Regions from separate parts of the Pseudomonas azadiae genome, predicted to be linked through region 4. Evidence: predicted binding sites of a transcription regulator. Region 4 holds the regulator's gene; each other region holds the start of a gene.

Region 1 (4,209 bases), 2.5 Mb from region 4:
CAAGGGCAGGGGTTCATGGCGGCCACCAGTTGGAAGCGTGCCGGAAAGCTCACGCGATCACGGGCACGGGAAATCACGATATGCCCCGACTCCAAAGGTTCGCGCAACACCTCCAGCACCTTGCGGTCGAACTCCGGCAATTCATCCAGAAACAGTACGCCGTGATGGGCCAGGGTAATTTCCCCTGGTTGCGGCTTTGATCCGCCGCCCACCAGCGCAGGTCCGGATGCCGAGTGATGTGGCTGGCGAAACGGCCGGTGCGGCCAATGGCTCAGCGGCGCGAGACTGACCACTGACTGTATCGCGGCGACTTCCAGGGCTTCCTGCTCACTCAACGGTGGCAGCAGGCCGGGCAGGCGGCTGGCGAGCAAGGTCTTGCCGGTGCCGGGCGGGCCGCTGAACAACAGGTTGTGCGCCCCCGCCGCAGCGATCAGTAATGCGCGCTTGGCCGCCAACTGGCCCTGGACCTCATTCAGATCGGGGTAAGGTTTATTCAGGTACAGCAAGCCATCGGACTTGTAGGGCTCAATCGGCACATGCCCGTTCAGGTGCGCAACGACCTGCAGCAAGTGATCCACGGCAATCACCTTCAACCCCGACGCCAGGCACGCTTCCTCGGCATTCGCCCGAGGCACTATCACGGTGCGCCCGGCCTTGCGCGCCGCCAGCGCGGCAGGCAGCACACCTTTGACCGCCCGCACCTCGCCGGACAGCGCCAACTCACCCAGGCATTCCACCTCATCAAGCATCAACGCCGGCACCTGGACGCTGGCCGCCAGGATCCCCAGGGCAATCGCCAAATCAAAACGCCCGCCGTCCTTGGGCAGGTCGGCGGGCGCGAGGTTGAGCGTGATGCGGCGGGCCGGATATTGCAGGGCTGAATTGAGGATGGCACTGCGCACGCGGTCCTTGCTTTCCTTGACCGCCGTTTCCGGCAGGCCCACGAGTGTCAGGGACGGCAAACCATTGGCCATATGCACTTCGACGGTGACGGCGGGGGCTTCGACGCCGATCTGGGCGCGGCTATGGACGATGGCGAGGGACATGCTCGTTCCTTTGAAATGGGAGGCCGCTTCCTGCGGTTTTTCAAGGGTAGACGAGGTAGAGGAAAGCGAGGCGGGGGAGGTTTTACAGAACGTATCCGTGAGGGTGCGCAGGACCCGTGTGGGAGCTGGCTTGCCTGCGATAGCGGTGAGTCTGTGATGGGTTTTATCAGCTGACCCACCGCTATCGCAGGCAAGCCAGCTCCCACATTGAGCGCGTTTATTCAGGGGTGGTGGGTGTGAGTTTGGCTTCCAGCTCGGCGACTTTTGCCTCCAGGCTCTCCAACCGCGCACGGGTGCGCGCAAGCACTACCATCTGGCTATCAAACTCTTCCCGGCTCACCAGGTCGAGTTTGCTGAAGCCGCTTTGCAGCAGCGCCTTGAACTGGCTTTCGATTTCATTGCGGGGCAGTTGGGTTTCACCGCTGAACAAGCGAGAGGCGTGGCCGCTCAGGGCGTCGAGGAAATCTTTTGGCGCGAGCATGGGAAATATTCCGGAATAACTGTTGGCGGGCAGTGTATCACGCAGCGCCTATAGTCTTTTCCAGGGCGGCGAGCGCACGGTTTTCGCGCAGTACGCCGGGCGCTTGCGCACCGTTTCAGTGCGCATTGGCGCCCACGGAAAGCCCCGAGGGTGGGCATCAGTGGGCAAAGGACTGATTTCAGTGGCTTTTACGGAGCTGGCAAGGTTTCTGCTTAGACGATCATGACCCATGCACTGATGCAGTCGCTGTGACGAATGCAGTGCGCCGACGGATCAGGGGTACAGGTTTCGTCACCAGTGGTTCGCTGGCGTCGCAAAGGCAAATGCCGAGGCGACGATGCGTTACAAAGCCAGGCACTGCGCTTAGACTTGAGACGGGTTTGTTTTCCTGGGGCAAGTCCACCAATTCGGGAGAGAGTTTTCATGAAGCTAGTCACTGCCATCATCAAGCCGTTCAAGTTGGACGATGTACGCGAGTCGTTGTCCGAGATCGGCGTGCAGGGCATTACCGTTACTGAGGTCAAGGGCTTCGGTCGGCAGAAGGGTCATACCGAGCTGTATCGCGGCGCGGAATACGTGGTCGATTTCCTGCCGAAGGTGAAGATTGATGTCGCCATTGACGACAAGGATCTTGACCGGGTTATCGAGGCGATAACCAAGGCCGCCAACACCGGCAAGATCGGTGACGGCAAGATCTTCGTGGTCAATCTGGAACAGGCTATTCGCATCCGTACCGGCGAAACCGATACCGACGCAATCTAAGCCGCCAAACCCCAACGCCCCAGGAGAAAACAATATGACTCTGCGTAAATTCGCAGGGCTCGGAGCCCTGTTGTCCATCGTAATGCCAAGCCTGGCCATGGCGGCAGACGAAGTGGCTGCTCCAGTCCTCAATTCCGGCGACACTGCGTGGATGCTGACCGCCACCGCTCTGGTGCTGTTCATGACCATCCCCGGCCTGGCGCTTTTCTACGGCGGCATGGTTCGTTCCAAGAATATTCTGTCGGTGATGATGCAATGTTTTGCCATCACCGGCCTGATCAGCATCCTGTGGGTTGTCTACGGCTATAGCATCGCGTTCGATACCACCGGTATGGAACAGGGTGTGGTCAACTTCAATTCCTTCTTCGGCGGCATGGGCAAGGCGTTCCTGGCGGGCGTTACCCCGGCCAGCATCACCGGGCCTGCGGCGCTGTTCCCGGAAGCGGTGTTCATCACCTTCCAGATGACCTTCGCCATCATCACTCCGGCACTCATTGTCGGTGCGTTCGCCGAACGCATGAAGTTTTCCGCGATGCTGATCTTCATGGCTATCTGGTTCACCCTGGTCTATGCGCCAATCGCGCACATGGTATGGAGCGGTAACGGCGGCCTGATGTGGGACTGGGGTGTGCTGGACTTCGCCGGTGGCACCGTGGTGCACATCAACGCCGGTGTGGCTGGCCTGGTAGCGTGCATCGTGCTCGGCAAGCGTAAAGGCTTCCCGACCACCCCGATGGCGCCGCACAACCTCGGTTACACCCTGATCGGTGCAGCCATGCTGTGGATCGGCTGGTTCGGCTTCAACGCCGGTTCCGCCGCCGCGGCCAACGGCACTGCCGGCATGGCGATGCTCGTCACTCAGATTGCGACCGCTGCCGCAGCGCTGGGCTGGATGTTCGCCGAGTGGCTCACCCACGGTAAGCCAAGCGCATTGGGCATTGCCTCGGGCGTAGTGGCCGGCCTGGTTGCAGTCACTCCGGCTGCTGGCACCGTGGGCCCGATGGGTGCGCTGGTGATCGGCCTGGTCGCCGGTGTGATCTGCTTCTTCTGCGCGACCAGCCTCAAGCGCAAGCTGGGCTACGATGACTCCCTGGACGCATTCGGCGTGCACGGTATCGGCGGTATCGTCGGTGCGATCCTCACCGGTGTGTTCGCAGCGCCTGCATTGGGCGGCTTCGGCACCGTGACGGACGTCGCCGCACAAGTCTGGATCCAGTGCAAAGGCGTGGGCTTCACTGTGCTTTACACAGCGATCGTGACTTACGTCATCCTCAAGGTGCTGGACATGGTCATGGGCCTGCGGGTAACCGAAGAGGAAGAGGCTGTTGGCCTCGACCTGGCGCAACACAACGAGCGCGGCTACAACTTGTAAGTACGCGAAAAAAAATGCCCGGCTTGCCGGGCATTTTTTTGCCTGGCGTTTGTCAGTCATAACAATCTGTGCCGGTTTTATGCTGCATTTGTGGTGGGATACACACGACACTTTCAAGCGTGCCAATGTCTTACAGGCATGTGGGCGTATTCGGCACTTTGTTTTTTCCCAGAGCGCGCTAGAATGCGCGCCGATGGGCGGAGAACTGTATGTGGCAACAGACCCTGATTACCCTGCGGGCCAAGCCTCGGGGCTTTCACCTGGTAACCGATGAGTTGCTGGCCGGCTTGCCTGAATTAAAGGCGTGTCGCGTCGGTCTGTTGCATCTGTGGCTGCAGCACACCTCGGCCTCGTTGACGGTCAACGAGAATGCCGACCCGGCGGTTCGCCGTGACTTCGAGCGTTTTTTCAACTCGCTGGTGCCGCAAGGGCGTGCAGGGTTTGAACACAACGACGAAGGTCCGGATGATCTGCCGGCGCACTTCAAGGCCAGTCTCCTGGGCTGCCAGCTGAGTTTGCCGGTCAAGGCCGGCCGCTTGGCGATGGGC
Region 2 (4,209 bases), 1.1 Mb from region 4:
GGACATGGTCAGGCATCTGGAACCTGTTGGCACCCTGCCTAAGCCCAAGAGCGTGCCTCTGCTGCCGCCCATGTTTGGCGAGAAGCCCACTGACAACAGCGCGTTCCAGATCAACGGCCGTCTGCTCAGTAATGAGATGAAGCTGCAGTTGCGCAACGAAGAGCGGCGTGATGTGGAAGGTGCGGCGTTGGAATTCGAGTTCAAACAGTAACCGTTTCAAACAATGGCGGCGCGGGGCCGACGACCATGTGTCGGAGACTGGCCGGTCACTTTTGATTTCGGCGAAAAACCCCTGTTAGACCATTTTAAAACGGCTGTTTAAGGGCGTACTCTAGCCCGGCCATCCCATTGAGTCGTCGAGAACCTGTTGATCATGAATTGCCGTGAAGGCTGTGGTGCCTGCTGCATCGCCCCCTCCATCAGCTCGCCTTTGCCGGGAATGCCACAGGGCAAACCGGCTGGCGTGCGCTGCCTGCACCTGTCGGTCGAACAGCTGTGCCTGCTGTTCGGGCAGCCCGAGCGACCGACGGTGTGCGGCGAGTTCAAGGCGGATATCGATGTCTGCGGGACCGACCAGGCCGATGCGATCCGGTTGATCGGCTGGTGGGAGCAGATAACGGCGGCTTGATGGGCTTACTACCCGACCTTCAACAATAAGGAATACACCCATGGGTTCGCTGAAACAAATGGCTGTGCTGTGCGGTTTTACGCTGGTGTTTGCGGCTGCTGCCCAGGCAGAAGATTGGCAAGTGGCCAAGGACGAAGACGGCATCAAGGTGTCCCTGAGCGAAGTGGCCGGTTCCAAGTACAAGGCGTATCGCGGTGTGGCCCTGATCAAGGCGCCTGTGGCCAGGATCATTGCCTTGCAGGAAGACGTGGCGGGTGCCTGCGCCTGGATTCACGAGTGCAAATCCCAGAAGCTGGTCGACAGGAAAGGCGACGAGGCCTGGACCTACACGCAGTTCAAGGCGCCGTTCCCGGTGACCGATCGTGACTCGTATATCCATGTCACAACCACCAGGAACGCCGACGGCAGCGTCACCCGCACCTTGCAGGGCGTACCGACCTACAAGCCTGAAGAAAAAGGCTATGTGCGTGTCGCTCAGGTGGAGGGGTTCTGGAAGCTGGTCCCCAAGGGCGCCGACCAGACTGAAGTGACCTATCAGGTGCACACCGAGCCAGGCGGCAGCGTGCCGTCATGGCTGGCCAACAAGTTCGTGGTGGAGGCGCCGTTCAACACCTTGAAGGCCTTGAAAGATCACGCTGAAAAATAACCGGCGTTTGATCCGGTGCCTTCGGCCTTGAGTGGAACGTTTGTCGAGCCCTCAAGGTCCAGATAGAGGTGAGCCCACACATGGGTTTTATCGAGGAGGCACCGATGCCGAAGTGGAATATTTCTTTCATCAATGACCGTGGTGAGCCGGTAGTCGAGCAATTCGACTGCGCGCATGAGCCGACGCTGGAAGAAGCCGCACAATTGGTGCGCGTGCGTGTGTCACCGGTGTTGGAAAAGCTGGACCTCAACGATCTTGCCGATCGTGTGCCCGATCCCACGGTCAAAAGCCTGCATGATCAAAATGGTATCAAAGACCTCAAGGTCGAACCCGCCGCCTGAACATTTGCTGTACACCCTTCAAGCGCCTCTGGTGGAGGTGATAGCTTCGCGCTACTCTGCAAGTGAGATCAGCGAATGAATCGCTAAAGGTCTGGTCTTGTCAGCTACATGCTTGTTTTCCAGCGGTGCTTGTATCGCCGTAGCACCCGCGCCAGTAAGGCGCGGGCCAGGAGAGCACGGAAAGTCTATCCATCATTTAGGAGCACTTTTCATGAGCACAGCCTATCAAGAAGACATCAGCACCAACGTTCTGCGCCGCATGAAAGAAGGCGGCTTCGACTTTTCGCGTTTTCACCCCATTGAGTTTTACGCCATTTTCCCGGATGAGGAACGGGCGCGCAGGGCTGCGGGTGAGTTTCGTGGGGAATCGCTGAATGCCCAGGTCAGTGCGCGCGACGATGGTGCCTGGTACCTGGAGCTGAGCAAAATCATGTCTGCAACCTACGACGGCATAGGAGACTTCGAGCAAGACTTTGAGGCGGTGGTCGAGCCGCTGGGCGGGATCATCGAAGGGTGGGGCGTGAAGCAGGAGGTGCGTGGGTTACCCATGTAGCAGTCAGTAGTATGAGAAACACAGCGTATCGGCTGACCTTTGGGTCGGCCGATTTTGTTTGTGGCGCCAGAAAGTTTACGGAACTAGCGTCGCCCTTTTCTGCACCAAAAAAAAAGGCCACCCGAGCAGGGTGGCCGAAAGGGAAGACCGGGAGGTCGGTCGGTACACGAAGCACGACGTTACCGATGGCACAAAGGGTTTAGCTGTAGGACGCGTCCTGTTCAGCAGAGTGTGGTGATTATCCGCGGGCTTCGCCGGGCAGTGAAATCAACTCTGGCTATGCGGTTGATAGCCAAAGCCCGCATGGTGATGAAGCGCGAGGCATTACACCGGGCATTCTGCGCACCAGGACGGTGCGAGCAGATTCCGGTTGTTATTCAACTCACTGATTTTTTAAGTGTTTATGCCGCTGGCACGGGCCTTGCGATGGTTCTTGAGTCCGGGTGACAAGGAGTACGGCATGATCCGCACTTATTACGATGAAATGTACGACGGGGCAGGGCAGGTCAGGCCTCATTACCGCGCGTTCGCCCGTTGGTTGGCCGACACCCCCGCCGAGCTGCTGGCCCAGCGCCGGCGCGAGGCCGATTTGCTGTTTCACCGCGCCGGCATCACCTTCACCCTCTACGGCGACGAGCAGGGCACCGAGCGCCTGATTCCCTTCGACACCATCCCGCGCAGCATCCCGGCCAGCGAATGGCGAGTGGTCGAGCGCGGCTGCATCCAACGGGTCAAGGCGCTGAACATGTTTCTCGCCGACCTCTATCACGGACAACGCATCATCAAGGCGGGGATAATTCCTGCAGAACAAGTGCTGGCCAACGACCAATACCAACTGGCGATGCAGGGCTTAAAGCTGCACCGCGATCTGTATTCCCAAGTTTCCGGAGTAGACCTCGTACGCGATGGCGACGGCACGTACTACGTGCTCGAAGACAACCTGCGTACACCCAGCGGCGTCAGCTACATGCTCGAAGACCGCAAGATGATGATGCGCCTGTTCCCCGAACTGTTCGCCGCCCAGCGCATTGCGCCCATCGACCACTACCCCAACCTGCTGCTCGACACCCTGAAAAGCTCCAGCCCGCTGGATAACCCCAGCGTGGTCGTATTGACCCCGGGTCGCTTCAACAGCGCGTTTTTCGAACATGCGTTTCTCGCCCGGGAAATGGGCGTGGAACTGGTGGAAGGCGCTGACCTGTTCGTGCGCGATGACCGCGTGTTCATGCGCACCACCGACGGCCCGCAGGCCGTGGACGTGATCTACCGGCGCCTCGACGATGCGTTCCTCGACCCGCTGGCCTTCAACCCGGACTCCATGCTCGGCGTGCCCGGCCTGCTCGCCGCCTATCGCTGCGGCAATGTGGTGCTGGCCAACGCCATCGGCACCGGGGTGGCGGATGACAAGTCGGTGTATCCGTTCGTCACCGAGATGATCCGCTTTTACCTGGATGAAGAGCCTATCTTGAAGAACGTTCCGACCTTTCAATGCCGCAAGCCTGACGAACTTTCCCACGTCCTGGCCAACCTGCCGGACCTGGTGGTGAAAGAAACCCAAGGCTCCGGCGGCTACGGCATGCTCGTAGGGCCGGCGTCCACGGCGGCGCAAATCGAAGCGTTCCGCGCACGGATCAAGGCCAAGCCCCACGCCTATATCGCCCAGCCGACCCTGTGTTTATCCACTTGCCCGACCTTTGTCGAGAACGGCATTGCGCCGCGCCATATCGACCTGCGCCCGTTTGTGCTGTCCGGCAAGGACACCCGTGTGGTCCCGGGCGGCCTGACCCGCGTGGCGTTGCGCGAGGGTTCACTGGTGGTTAACTCATCCCAGGGCGGCGGCACCAAAGACACCTGGGTGGTCGAGGACTGATGCCATGTTGAGTAGAACTGCCTCGGATCTGTACTGGATGTCGCGCTACCTGGAACGCGCGGAAAACCTCGCACGCATGCTCGATGTCAGTTATTCGCTGTCGCTGATGCCCCAGGATGGGCGGGGCGATGGCCTGCATGAACTGGCCATGCCGCTGTTGATCACCGGCAC
Region 3 (4,209 bases), 3.1 Mb from region 4:
GGCATCCGGGTGGCGGATGTCGATGATGATCTGGCCGGCCAGGGCTTCGCTGACTTCTTCGATCTGTACATCCTGGCCCAGCTCGTCGATGACACGATCGATCGGGACCAGCTTGGCGTTCTCGAGCGCACGCTCCAGAATCGCCATGTCAAACTGTTGTTCTTCATACTCCACGCGGTTGCGCTTGGCGTGGGTCTTGGGGTTCACCGAGATGACCCCGCAGTACTCAGGCATATGCTTGGCAAAGTCGGCGGTGCCGATTTCTTCTGCCAGGTCGATGATGTCCTGCTTGTGGCTGGCGATAAGCGGGCGCAGCACCAGCTTCTCGGTCACGCAATCGATCAGCGACAGGTTCGGCAGCGTCTGGCTGGACACCTGGGAGATCGCTTCACCGGTCACCAGCGCGTCGATCTGCAGTTGGTCGGCGATCCGGGAAGCGGCGCGCAACATCATACGCTTCAATACCACGCCCATATGACTGTTATCGACTTTGCCGAGAATTTCGCCCAGCACTTCTTCGAACGGTACGCTTACAAATAGCACGCGTTGGGAGCTGCCGTACTTCTTCCAGATAAAGTGCGCTACTTCCATCACGCCCAATTCGTGTGCACGCCCGCCCAGGTTAAAGAAGCAGAAGTGGCTCATCAGGCCGCGCCGCATGATCTGGTAGGCCGCGACCGTGGAATCGAAACCGCCGGACATCAAGACCAGCGTCTGTTCCAAGGCGCCCAGCGGGTAGCCGCCGATGCTGTTGTGCTGGCTGTGGATCACAAACAACCGTTGGTCGCGAATTTCCATGCGCACTTCAATTTGCGGTGCTTTCAAGGAAATTCCGGCGGCGCCGCACTCGCGACGCAGCTTGCTGCCAACGTATTTCTCCACATCCATGGAGCTGAACGGGTGCTTGCCGGCGCGCTTGCAGCGCACCGAAAAAATCTTGCCTTCCAGGCTGTCGCCGAAGTGCAATTTGCATTTTTCGGTGATGTCGTCGAAGTCGCCCAGCGCGTACTCGTCCACCTGCAGGAAATGCGCGATGCCCGGCATGCAGCTCAGGCGCTCGGTCATGTCCTTCAAGGCTTTGGCGTCGGTCAGGCGGGTTTCCAGCTCGAGGTTGTCCCACACGCCATTCACCACCACAGCCGGGTCCAGATCGCGGAGCACGGCACGGATGTTCTTGGCCAACTGACGGATGAAACGCATCCGTACCGGTCGGCTCTTGATGGTGATTTCGGGGAAGACTTTAACGATTAATTTCATGGAAACAGCGCGTGCCGGACCTGCCGAAAAAGGGGGGCGCGGATTATAGCGGAAATCGCTCAAGGTTTAACCAGTTAATATGCATAGCAGTTGCTGCGCACTAAAGCAGTGCATTTGCAGGTAACCTCGCCACATTGCGGTGCGCTATTTTTTGGCTTTTGTCGCAATGCACCTTTATAGGGTCGCTTTTGGAGCACAAAACCCATGTTGGCGCACTGGCATGCAATTTGCTCTCTTGTGAGGCAGGTTGCCATGGCGGACTATCCGCGCCGGCATCACCCACATTCTAAGGGCTAACTCCACTACCCAGCCCGAAGCCACCCGGAGGACACTATGTCGAAGTCGGTTCAACTCATCAAAGATCATGACGTCAAATGGATTGATCTGCGCTTCACGGACACCAAAGGCACTCAGCACCACGTGACCATGCCGGCTCGCGATGCGCTGGATGATGCGTTCTTCGAAGAAGGCAAAATGTTCGACGGTTCCTCCATTGCCGGCTGGAAAGGCATCGAAGCTTCCGACATGATCCTGATGCCGGACGACAGCACTGCCGTGCTGGACCCGTTCACCGAAGAGCCGACCCTGATCCTGGTCTGCGACGTTATCGAACCGTCGACCATGCAAGGCTACGACCGCGACCCACGTGCGATCGCCAAGCGTGCCGAGGAATACCTGAAGTCGACCGGTATCGGCGACACCGTATTCGTAGGCCCTGAGCCTGAGTTCTTCATCTTCGACCAAGTGAAATTCAAGTCCGATATCTCCGGCTCCATGTTCAAGATCTACTCTGAACAAGGTTCGTGGATGTCCGACCAGGACGTGGAAGGCGGCAACCATGGCCACCGTCCAGGCATCAAGGGCGGCTACTTCCCGGTTCCGCCATTCGACCACGACCACGAAATCCGTACCTCCATGTGCAACGCCATGGAAGACATGGGCCTGGTCATCGAAGTGCATCACCACGAAGTGGCGACTGCCGGCCAGAACGAAATCGGTGTGAAGTTCAACACCCTGGTCGCCAAGGCTGACGAAGTCCAGACCCTGAAGTACTGCGTACACAACACTGCCGTTGCCTACGGCCGTACCGCGACCTTCATGCCTAAGCCTTTGTACGGCGATAACGGTTCGGGGATGCACGTTCACCTGTCCATCGCCAAAGAAGGCAAGAACACCTTCGCTGGCGAAGGTTATGCCGGCCTGTCCGACACCGCCCTGTACTTCATCGGCGGCATCATCAAGCACGGTAAGGCCCTGAACGGCTTCACCAACCCGTCGACCAACTCCTACAAGCGTCTGGTCCCGGGTTTCGAAGCGCCGGTAATGCTGGCCTACTCGGCACGCAACCGTTCCGCCTCGATCCGTATTCCTTACGTGTCCAGCCCGCGCGCGCGCCGTATCGAAGCGCGCTTCCCGGACCCGGCTGCCAACCCGTACCTGGCCTTCGCGGCCCTGGTCATGGCTGGCCTGGACGGTATCCAGAACAAGATCCACCCTGGCGACGCCGCCGACAAAAACTTGTACGACCTGCCGCCTGAAGAGGCCAAAGAGATCCCACAAGTGTGCGGCAGCCTGAAAGAAGCCCTGGAAGAGCTGGACAAGGGCCGTGCGTTCCTGACCAAAGGCGGCGTGTTCAGCGACGACTTCATCGACGCTTACATCGAGCTCAAGAGCGCAGAAGAAATCAAGGTTCGCACCTTCGTACACCCACTGGAATACGAGCTGTACTACAGCTGCTGATCCGGTAGCGCTGCTTAACGTGGCGTGATGCAAAAAGACCTCCTTCGGGAGGTCTTTTTTTGCCTGCGGATTGTCAGATGGCCGCTTGGCGGTCGAGCATACGGCTGACCATCTGCGTGCCCAAGGCGCTCAGTTGGTGAATGGCCAGCGCGACATCGCGGTGCTTGCCGTCCAGGTCCTCGGACAGGTCCAGCAACAAGGTGCTGACCGAGGAGAAGGTTTCGAAACTGTTGATCATCAGCGCTTCGTCATCGATATCGGCGGCGATGGTGAAGATGGAGGGGGGTGGATTTGGGGTTGGTTTGAACATGTCTTAACTTCCTCGAATGAGGCCGCCATCGACTCGCTACTAAACGATTGGGTGGCAGCTGTGCGCAGGTTAGTAGACCGGGGAAGTTAAGCAAAAACCGGCGCACCCGAAGATGCCCTGCACACAGCCGCCATAAAAAGCGGCGCGGTACGCGCTTAACTTGATCCTCAGGCTACTAAACCTGATCGCTGATGAGCAGCGACCGAGCAACCTTAGAGACGACAAGCCAGCCGTACAAGCCGGCGGATTCTGGCGCACCTGTAGGCAGGCGCGCAAGTTAAGGTAGCCTCTGACTGACACACTGCCCAATCTGCAAACCCAATCAAAAATGTGGGAGCTGGCTTGCCTGCGATGGCATCAGCTGGGTATACCTGATGTACCGAGTTGCCCGCATCGCAGGCAAGCCAGCTCCCACAGGAGATCCGCTTTGAAACATCGACTTGTGTTCGCCTTGTTATTTTGCAGCGCCAGTGCGAGCGCTGCGCCGCCCACCCTTGAGCCTCTGCTCAACAGCATCGCCGAGCGCCTGGAGATCGCCGACCAAGTTGCCCTGAGCAAATGGGACAGCCACAAGCCCGTAGAGGACAAGAAGCGCGAGCAGGAGGTGATCGCCAGTGTCGTTGCCCAGGCACCGAGCTACAAACTGGACCCCGCCGCCGCCGAGCAGTTTTTCTCGGCGCAGATCGAAGCGAACAAACTGGTGCAGTACACCCATCTATCCGACTGGCAGTTCCAGGGCAAGGCGCCGGACGATCCACGGCCGGACCTGGTGAAGCAGATTCGTCCGCAACTGGACCAACTGCAAAAAAGGCTGCTGCAGCAACTGGCGGACTTCACCCCGCAGCGTACCGACCCGCAGTGTCCCCAGTGGCTGGCCGAAGCGGTGCATGAACCACTCAATG
Region 4 (4,209 bases):
AGCCAGCGAAATCACGCTGCTGACCAACCCCGACATGAACATTTACCGCGGCACCGAGTTCCCGTGGCACGTCACCAGCAAGCGTGGCGAGGTCAACCCGGACGGTACCGAGGTGGAACTGATCGATTCGGTGCGCGTTGCGCGCACTGACGATAAAAACCGCGACACCGTGATTACCAGCAGTCGCATGACCGTATTCCCACAGAAGCAATATGCGCAGACCGAGCAAGACGTTAGAATCGACGGCGCTGGCGGTGTATCGACTGGCAAGGGAATGAAAGCGTATTTGAAAGAAAGCAGGATACACCTGCTATCGAACGTAAGAGGACAGTATGAGGCTCGTTAAAACTCTCCCTATTTTGCTCGGCCTGGGCGCAGTACTGGGAAGCGTGAGCGCCTGGGCTCTGCCGAACGATAGCCAGCAGCCGATCCACATTTCGGCTGACGATGCGCAGCTCGATGACAAGCAAGGCGTCGCCACCTATACAGGCGGCGTGATCATCACTCAGGGCTCGATGAAGATCACCGGTAACACGGTGACGCTGACGCGTACCGCGGCAGGCGACATCGATGTCGTGACCTCTGTCGGCAACCTTGCCTACTTCGAACAGAAGCAAAAGGCAGAAGATCCCGGCCCGATGAAAGGCTATGGCAAGACCATCCAGTACCACGCGCAGCAGAATCGCATCGTCCTGATCGACCAGGCCAAGGTCCTCAGCGCCGACGGCAACTCGACCGAAGGCGAGAAGATCGTTTACAACACCCAGACCCAGGTCGCGCAGGCGGGCCGCGCCAACGGCACCAAGGTCAGCGCACCGCGCCCACGCATCGACATGGTTATCCAGCCGAAGAAGAAGGCCGAGTAATGGCAACCCTGAAAGCCCAGCACCTGGCCAAAGCCTATAAAAGCCGTCAGGTCGTGCGCGACGTCAGTCTGTCGATCGACAGCGGCCAGATCGTCGGCTTGCTCGGCCCCAACGGCGCCGGCAAGACCACCTGCTTCTATATGATCGTCGGCCTGGTCCAGGCGGACCAGGGCCGTGTATTGATCGATGACCTGGACGTGAGCCACCAGCCGATGCATGGCCGCGCCCGCGCCGGTATTGGCTATCTGCCGCAGGAAGCGTCGATCTTTCGCAAACTGTCGGTCGCCGACAACATCATGGCCATCCTCGAAACCCGCAAGGAACTCGACCGTGACGGCCGCCGCAAGGAGCTGGAAAGCCTGCTGCAGGAATTCCACATCAACCACATTCGCGACAACCTCGGCATGAGCCTCTCCGGCGGTGAGCGTCGCCGTGTGGAAATCGCCCGCGCCCTGGCCACCGCACCCAAGTTCATCCTGCTGGACGAACCGTTTGCCGGCGTCGACCCAATTTCTGTCGGCGACATCAAGCAGATCATCCATCACCTCAAGGCCAAGGGCATTGGCGTGCTGATCACCGACCACAACGTCCGTGAGACGCTCGATATCTGCGAAACCGCGTACATCGTCAACGATGGCCAGCTGATCGCCGAAGGCGATTCCGCCACCATCCTGGCCAACGAGCTGGTCAAGGAAGTGTACCTGGGTCATGAGTTCCGCCTGTAAGCCTGCCTGTTTGAAAAAGGCGGTGGAAGACCGTTTGCCAACGTGTGCGGGAGTCAATGAAAACCTCCGGATTTTTATTGTTACCGCGCTCTAGGCAAAGCCCCCGATATCAGGCATATAATTTGCTTATGTTTGGCGCTCACGCGCCCTGTCGTGGATGGCGCATTGCGCCGGCGAATAAGGTGTTAAGCCCCTGCCATGAAACCATCGCTAGTCCTGAGAATGGGCCAGCAGCTGACGATGACACCGCAGCTGCAACAGGCCATCCGCCTGCTCCAATTGTCGACCCTGGACCTGCAACAGGAAATCCAGGAGGCCCTGGAATCCAATCCGATGCTCGAACGCCAGGAAGAAGGCGACGACTTCGATAATGCAGACCCACTGGCCGACAACATCGAGCAAAAACCCAATTCCGACGTGCAGGAACCCTCCTACCAGGAAACCGCCCCAACGGTGGACAACCTTGAGGAAGGCGACTGGAACGAACGCATTCCCAACGAACTTCCCGTCGACACCGCCTGGGAAGACGTCTACCAGACCAGCGCCAGCAGCCTGCCCAGCAATGACGATGACGAGTGGGACTTCACCACCCGCACTTCGGTTGGCGAGAGCTTGCAGAGCCACTTGCTGTGGCAACTGAACCTTGCTCCGATGTCGGACACCGATCGCTTGATCGCCGTGACCCTGATCGACTGCATCAACAATCAGGGCTACCTGGACGAGACGCTTGAGGAAATCCTCGAGGCATTCGACCCGGAGCTCGATATCGAGCTGGACGAAATCGAAGCCGTCCTGCACCGCATCCAGCAATTCGAGCCCGCCGGTATCGGCGCGCGCAATCTCAGCGAATGCCTGCTGCTGCAACTGCGCCAGTTGCCGGCCAAGACCGCTTGGCTCGCCGAAGCCCAGCGCCTGGTCACCGATTATATCGACCTGCTGGGCAGCCGCGACTACAGCCAGTTGATGCGCCGCATGAAGCTCAAGGAAGACGACCTGCGCCAGGTCATCGAGCTGGTACAGAGCCTCAACCCGCGCCCCGGTTCGCAGATCGAGTCAAGCGAAGCTGAATACGTCGTACCGGACGTGATCGTGCGCAAGGACAACGAGCGCTGGCTGGTGGAGTTGAACCAGGAGTCGGTGCCGCGCCTGCGCGTCAACCCGCAATATGCCGGTTTTGTGCGCCGCGCCGATACCAGCGCCGACAATACCTTCATGCGTAACCAGTTGCAGGAAGCGCGCTGGTTCATCAAGAGCCTGCAAAGCCGCAACGAAACCCTGATGAAAGTCGCCACCCAGATCGTCGAGCATCAGCGCGGCTTTCTGGAATATGGCGACGAAGCGATGAAACCGCTGGTGCTGCATGACATCGCCGAGGCGGTAGGCATGCACGAATCGACGATTTCCCGGGTGACGACGCAAAAATTCATGCATACCCCGCGGGGCATATATGAGCTGAAATACTTTTTCTCAAGCCATGTGAGCACCTCCGAAGGCGGCGAATGCTCGTCCACGGCGATCCGCGCGATCATCAAAAAACTGGTTGCTGCGGAAAATCAGAAAAAGCCATTGAGTGACAGTAAGATCGCTGGTTTACTGGAGGCACAAGGCATTCAGGTCGCCCGTCGAACCGTCGCCAAGTACCGCGAATCCCTCGGGATCGCGCCTTCCAGCGAGCGTAAGCGTTTGATGTGACGGGCGGGCCACAGCGTTCCAGTGGCAGGTATTCCTTACCTGCCGCTTTATGCACTGGCAACGAAGGAGAAGCTGTATGCAAGTCAACATCAGTGGACACCATGTGGAAGTCACCCCTCCAATGCGCGAATACGTCGAGCAGAAGCTGAAGAAGCTTGAAGGACATTTCGACAAGATCACCAACGTGCAGGTCATCATGAAGGTCGATAAGCTTCAGCAGAAAATCGAGGCGACCCTCCAGATTCCCGGTGGCGAAGTGGTTGCTAATGCCGAGCATGAAGACATGTATGCATCGATCGACTTGCTCACCGACAAGCTTGACCGCCAACTCAAAAAGCATAAGGAAAAGAATCTGCACCTGATGCAAGGTACAGGTCGTTAACTCTCCCCCCATGATCCGACTTGAAACCATCCTGACCCCCGGCCGTTCCCTTGTGAACGTGCCGGGCGGCAGTAAAAAGCGCGCCCTCGAACAAATTGCCAACCTGATCAGCAGCCAAGTGCCTGAGCTGGAAATGCAAGATGTCTTCGAGGCCCTGATTGCTCGTGAAAAACTCGGTTCTACCGGTTTTGGCAACGGCATCGCCATTCCCCACTGCCGCCTCAAAGGCTGCGAGACACCGGTCAGCGCGCTGCTGCACCTGGACGCTCCCATTGATTTCGATGCCATCGACGGTGCGCCGGTCGACCTGCTGTTCGTACTGTTGGTCCCGCAAGCTGCCACCGATGCACACCTGGAACTGCTTCGGCAGATCGCCAGCATGCTCGACCGCAAGGAAGTACGCGACAAACTGCGCAGTGCCAGCAGCAACGAGGCGCTGTACCAGGTTGTCCTGGATGAACAGAGCGGGCAGTAATCATGCGTTTGATCATCGTCAGCGGCCGTTCTGGCTCGGGTAAAAGCACCGCTCTCAATGTTCTTGAGG

The links. Region 4 encodes sigma-54, which starts transcription at its own class of promoters, with help from an activator protein. Its sites were predicted from a motif close to ANTGGCATNNANNTTGCTNT; they were not measured.
Region 1: the regulator sigma-54 is predicted to act here: its motif matches at 1,723-1,742, upstream of glnK (P-II family nitrogen regulator).
Region 2: the regulator sigma-54 is predicted to act here: its motif matches at 2,577-2,596, upstream of KVG91_RS05850 (circularly permuted type 2 ATP-grasp protein).
Region 3: the regulator sigma-54 is predicted to act here: its motif matches at 1,472-1,491, upstream of glnA (type I glutamate--ammonia ligase).

What each region holds. Positions count from the first base shown of each region.
Region 1 covers NZ_JAHSTY010000001.1:2,693,902-2,698,110, reverse strand. The annotation lists gene KVG91_RS12360 (YifB family Mg chelatase-like AAA ATPase) at 1-1,046, opposite strand, end outside; gene KVG91_RS12355 (accessory factor UbiK family protein) at 1,264-1,527, opposite strand; gene glnK (P-II family nitrogen regulator) at 1,951-2,289, shown strand; gene KVG91_RS12345 (ammonium transporter) at 2,324-3,661, shown strand; gene KVG91_RS12340 (secondary thiamine-phosphate synthase enzyme YjbQ) at 3,871-4,209, shown strand, end outside.
Region 2 covers NZ_JAHSTY010000001.1:1,308,024-1,312,232, reverse strand. The annotation lists gene KVG91_RS05875 (translation initiation factor 2) at 1-211, shown strand, start outside; gene KVG91_RS05870 (YkgJ family cysteine cluster protein) at 374-628, shown strand; gene KVG91_RS05865 (START domain-containing protein) at 669-1,274, shown strand; gene KVG91_RS05860 (hypothetical protein) at 1,355-1,615, shown strand; gene KVG91_RS05855 (ribonuclease E inhibitor RraB) at 1,827-2,168, shown strand; gene KVG91_RS05850 (circularly permuted type 2 ATP-grasp protein) at 2,629-4,038, shown strand; gene KVG91_RS05845 (alpha-E domain-containing protein) at 4,043-4,209, shown strand, end outside.
Region 3 covers NZ_JAHSTY010000001.1:3,288,294-3,292,502, reverse strand. The annotation lists gene thiI (tRNA uracil 4-sulfurtransferase ThiI) at 1-1,257, opposite strand, end outside; gene glnA (type I glutamate--ammonia ligase) at 1,591-2,997, shown strand; gene KVG91_RS14980 (DUF6124 family protein) at 3,071-3,307, opposite strand; gene KVG91_RS14975 (chorismate mutase) at 3,735-4,209, shown strand, end outside.
Region 4 covers NZ_JAHSTY010000001.1:233,890-238,098, forward strand. The annotation lists gene lptC (LPS export ABC transporter periplasmic protein LptC) at 1-346, shown strand, start outside; gene lptA (lipopolysaccharide transport periplasmic protein LptA) at 333-866, shown strand; gene lptB (LPS export ABC transporter ATP-binding protein) at 866-1,591, shown strand; gene KVG91_RS01080 (RNA polymerase factor sigma-54) at 1,790-3,283, shown strand; gene hpf (ribosome hibernation-promoting factor, HPF/YfiA family) at 3,360-3,665, shown strand; gene ptsN (PTS IIA-like nitrogen regulatory protein PtsN) at 3,676-4,140, shown strand; gene rapZ (RNase adapter RapZ) at 4,143-4,209, shown strand, end outside.